Regions from separate parts of the Sporolactobacillus pectinivorans genome, predicted to be linked through region 1. Evidence: riboswitches for the same ligand, from Rfam matches in the RefSeq annotation. Region 1 holds a riboswitch; the other holds the start of a gene.
What was found. A riboswitch is a leader RNA that binds a small molecule or an ion and turns the genes downstream of it on or off. The one in region 1 is predicted to bind S-adenosylmethionine.

Region 1 (2,203 bases):
CGCTCTGCCGCGGCAGGCTCCACTGTCAGACGAAATACAATCTGAACTAAGCTTGACTGAAGGTTCTGAAAGGTGCCCATGTAGTACGACGGGGTCAAAGCTATTTTATAATGCATTTTCCCAACGCGGACCCTTCTTTCAAGGAAGGAGTCATCAATAACCCCGGAAAAGAAATCCATGACATGGACGGCGAGTGTCTGACTCAGTTTCTCTACCGAACTGTAACGATCAATAATTTCTCGAAGTTCATCGATCTGATAGAAACTGGAATAAAAGTCTTTTGCAATCTGGTTGATTTCTTTTTTTACAAAAGGCTGTAATGTTTTAAGCAGCTGCAAATCGGAAACAGTTAAATCTAGCATTTTAAGCTTGTCCATTATTTTCGGATCATCAACAGTGATTGAAGTTCTTTCAGATTTTGCTTTCTCAAGCCAGCTCATACCCGGCCCTTTCTTAACACTAAAAACCATGCTTATCTGCCTGCTTTCTTTTTATGCCGAAAGATTTTTAAACATTGCTCCTGAGACATTGATATGCCCGGATGAACAGATCCAAGCATTTCACATTTACTGATTTGAATGTGCAATCTACGAATGACTGTTGCAAAATTTCTGTGGCTCTATTACCTATGGACCCTGCCCTGCTTCCGGAAACAGATACTTTCACTTAAAATTCTCCTCAGGAAGAGGTTTACTATAATAATATCCCCTTTAGTCCTTAAATACGCGGATAAATTTTTTACCGCTTTAATGTTTTTAAAGAATACCACTTATTTATCGGCATAAAAGTGGATTGACTTAATAGCCATTGCAACCTTCTTAAATTAAATTGACGAACAAACGGATTCATGATAAACTCTTTTTAACTTAAAAATGGTGTTTTTGTTGACTCTTATTAAGAGTGGCGGAGGGACTGGCCCTATGAAGCCCGGCAACCTTTCAATTTTTATGAAAAAGGTGCTAATTCCAGCAAAGCTTCCAAATTTGGCGGCTTTGAAAAATAAGAGGGTGCGGATGATCGATCAAGCCTCTCTAACGAATAGAGAGGCTTTTATTTTTGCCCCTCAGAGATGATCACTGATAAACAGGAGGATGGAGAAAAATGGCAAAAGTGCTGAGTTCAAATCTTGGTTATCCAAGAATCGGCGAAAAAAGAGAATGGAAGAAGGCTCTCGAGCAGTTCTGGGCCGCAAAGATTTCAAAGGACAAATTTTTGAAGACCGTGAAAAATCTGAGGCTCAATTATCTGAAAAAGCAAAGGGAAGTCGGTGTGGATCTCATACCGGTCGGCGATTTCAGCCTTTACGATCATGTGCTGGATACCGCCGTTCTGTTCGGACTGATTCCTGAACGATTCAACAAAGACGAAAAGGAAATTTCACTTGAGACCTACTTTTCAATTGCCCGCGGCAATAAAGAAACGGAAGCGTCGGAAATGACAAAGTGGTTCGATACAAACTATCACTACATCGTTCCTGAAATCAGTAATGAAACCCAACCTCATATAACATCAAACAGGCTGCTCGCGCTGTTCAATGAGGCGAAGGAAGAATTGGGAATCACCTCGAAACCGGTCATTGTCGGACCTGTAACTTTGCTGAAGCTTTCCAAGGGCTATGATCAGGAACACTTTCAGACTCTGCTGGATTCACTGATTCCACTTTACATTCAGATCTTCAGTGAATTGAAAAATGCCGGAGCTGAATGGGTGCAGATTGATGAACCAATTTTAGTAAAGACGCTGACGCCCGATGATCTCGCCGTTTTTCAGAAAGTCTATCAGGCATTCAAAGAAGGCGTTCCGGGTCTGAAACTGCTGCTGCAGACTTATTTCGAAGCGGTCGATGACTATAAAGAAGTTGTAAAATTACCGATTGACGGCATCGGTCTCGATTTTGTTTATGGCAAAAAAGCCAATCTTGAGGCAATCAAAGCTTATGGCTTTCCCCAAGATAAAGTGCTCGCAGCCGGTGTGATCGACGGACGCAACATCTGGAAAACAGATCTTGCCGCAACTTTTGATGAACTTGAAAGTTTGCTCGCCACTGTCGGGGGAAAAGATAAACTCTGGATTACCCCATCTTCCAGCCTGCTTCATGTCCCCGTCACAATCGAGAACGAGAAGGAACTGGACCCTGTCCTGAAAAACGCACTCTCGTTTGCCGATCAGAAACTGGCGGAAGCAGTGGCTCTGGCAAAAGGAC
Region 2 (2,203 bases), 1.8 Mb from region 1:
TGTTGTTCTTCCTGCTTTAACAAGTAAGCAGCACCAAGTAGTGATGCGGTATGAATGTCATGTCCGCAGGCATGCATCACGCCTTTGTTTCGTGACTCGTAAGGTAATCCGGTTTGCTCAGTAATCGGAAGAGCATCAATATCGGCACGCAATGCAATAGTTGGTCCCTTGGCGTTATTGCCGATTTCCGCAATCACACCTGTTTTTAATGTCGTCGGCAATATCTTTATTCCCCATGATTGCAGAATTTCTTTAATATACCTTGTTGTCGCATATTCATGATCCGCCAGTTCCGGATATTCATGAAGATGATGACGAAAGTGTATCATCTTTTCTTGCAATGCTGCATGGGTTAATTTTGTCTGCATCTGATTCTCCACCCCTATCTAAACCTCTCGTGGCTATACCTGATAAGAACAGTCTAACCGGCAATTGCTTGAAATTTTTAAAAAATGAAGTTGTTGGAAATAAGCGAAATCTCCTGAGATCAACACAAAAAACAAGCCCGAAAAATAAGAACGCTTATTCCTGCTTCTTCTCATCTTTTGAACACATCCCGTGTTCCGGAAATTGACACCATACAACTAAATACTAGTTATCAGATTTCATTGGGCCAACCTCTCCGCCGCTCTGTACAAGAATTTTAAAAATTAAGTTGTTGTCACTAATCATAGATACCGGATCTCAGAGTGTCAATATTAAATTCACATTGCTCTCATGTGTTTAATATTAATTAAATTTACAGACGCCATATTGGCAAGTCGAAAAACATGGGCCATCTTACGGAGTTTATCATTTTGATGGGTTACACTTAATTAATTTTAATACACATAGTAATTATCGAATTTATACTTGTTAATATATTTTTGGGAGCGCCTCTCCTCAGAATTTTACGGTGATCAATCATCTGAGCAACGTACTGATTTCCAATGGTTGCCTATCCTCATTCGATGATCATGCCTTTATTTACTGTGAAGGTCTGTATTAACTTCGAGAGCATATTTTAGAAAAAAAAGCCGTAAATTTCATTGATTTCCCAATTCAAGAATAGTTCAAAAAGAAACATAGGCTTGAAAAAGCAATTAAACTGTTATACACTTTTCATTAATTGAACAATACTTAATGATTTACTTTCTTATCAAGAGAAGTCGAGGGACTGGCCCGATGACGCTTCAGCAACCGCCGCCAAAAGAGGGGTAAGGTGCTAATTCCAGCAGGTACAGGAGTGTGCCTGAGGGATAAGAAGAAACTTGCTGACAAAGCCTTCTTCTTTCCGAAGAAGGCTTTTTATTTTTGAGAAAAATAGTGGGTAAATCCGGCTGTCTTTCTCGAAGCTTTCCTGCATCATTACCAAACAATGAAATGAGAGGGGTAATCAAAATATGTCTGAGTACAGAGTAGAAACCAAACTGACACAAATAGGGAATGGTTTTGACGAACTGGGCGCTGTGAGCGTTCCAATCTATTTATCCACGGCCTACCGGCACAGCGGGATTGGTATATCAAAAGGTTACGACTACACTCGGACCGGAAATCCGACACGGTCCATTCTCGAAAAAGCGATTGCCGACATCGAAGGCGGAGAAGAGGGTTTTGCCTGTAGTTCTGGAATGAGCGCCATACAGCTTGTTTTCTCACTGTTCAGCAGCGGAGACCACATCATCGCTTCACGCGACCTTTACGGCGGAACATACCGGTTATTTGAGATTCTCGCCAATCAATACCACATTTTGTTCTCGTACTGGGATGGTGAAAGTTATGAGGAACTGTCTTCGCTGATTAAGGCAGAAACAAAAGCTATTTTTATTGAAACACCGACTAATCCGCTGATGCATGAGGTTGACCTGTCCCGGATTTCATATATCGCAAAAAAAAGTCAGGCGTTACTGATTGTTGATAATACTTTTTACACGCCGATTCTTCAGAAGCCAATCTCAGAAGGAGCCGACATCGTTGTGCATAGTGGCACCAAGTATCTGGCAGGGCACAACGATGTGCTCGCAGGACTGGTTGTTTCCAACTCCTTAAAGATTACTGAGAAACTGAGGATCAGCCACAATTCCTATGGACCTGTGCTTGATCCGTTCAGCTCATGGCTGTTGATTAGGGGTTTGAAAACGCTGGCTCTGCGCATGAAGCAGCATGAAGCCAATGCCAAACAGATTGTCAGCTACCTGAAGGAACAACTTCTCGTCACAAACGT

Region 2: linked by a shared signal. The riboswitch ahead of COP04_RS07125 (PLP-dependent transferase) and the one ahead of metE (5-methyltetrahydropteroyltriglutamate--homocysteine S-methyltransferase) in region 1 are both predicted to bind S-adenosylmethionine.

Annotation. Positions count from the first base shown of each region.
Region 1 is NZ_NXGA01000001.1:3,304,929-3,307,131, forward strand. It holds gene COP04_RS16170 (globin-coupled sensor protein) at 1-470, opposite strand, end outside; SAM riboswitch class I at 889-1,006, shown strand; gene metE (5-methyltetrahydropteroyltriglutamate--homocysteine S-methyltransferase) at 1,102-2,203, shown strand, end outside.
Region 2 is NZ_NXGA01000001.1:1,476,056-1,478,258, reverse strand. It holds gene COP04_RS07130 (amidohydrolase) at 1-368, opposite strand, end outside; SAM riboswitch class I at 536-641, opposite strand; SAM riboswitch class I at 1,133-1,245, shown strand; gene COP04_RS07125 (PLP-dependent transferase) at 1,383-2,203, shown strand, end outside.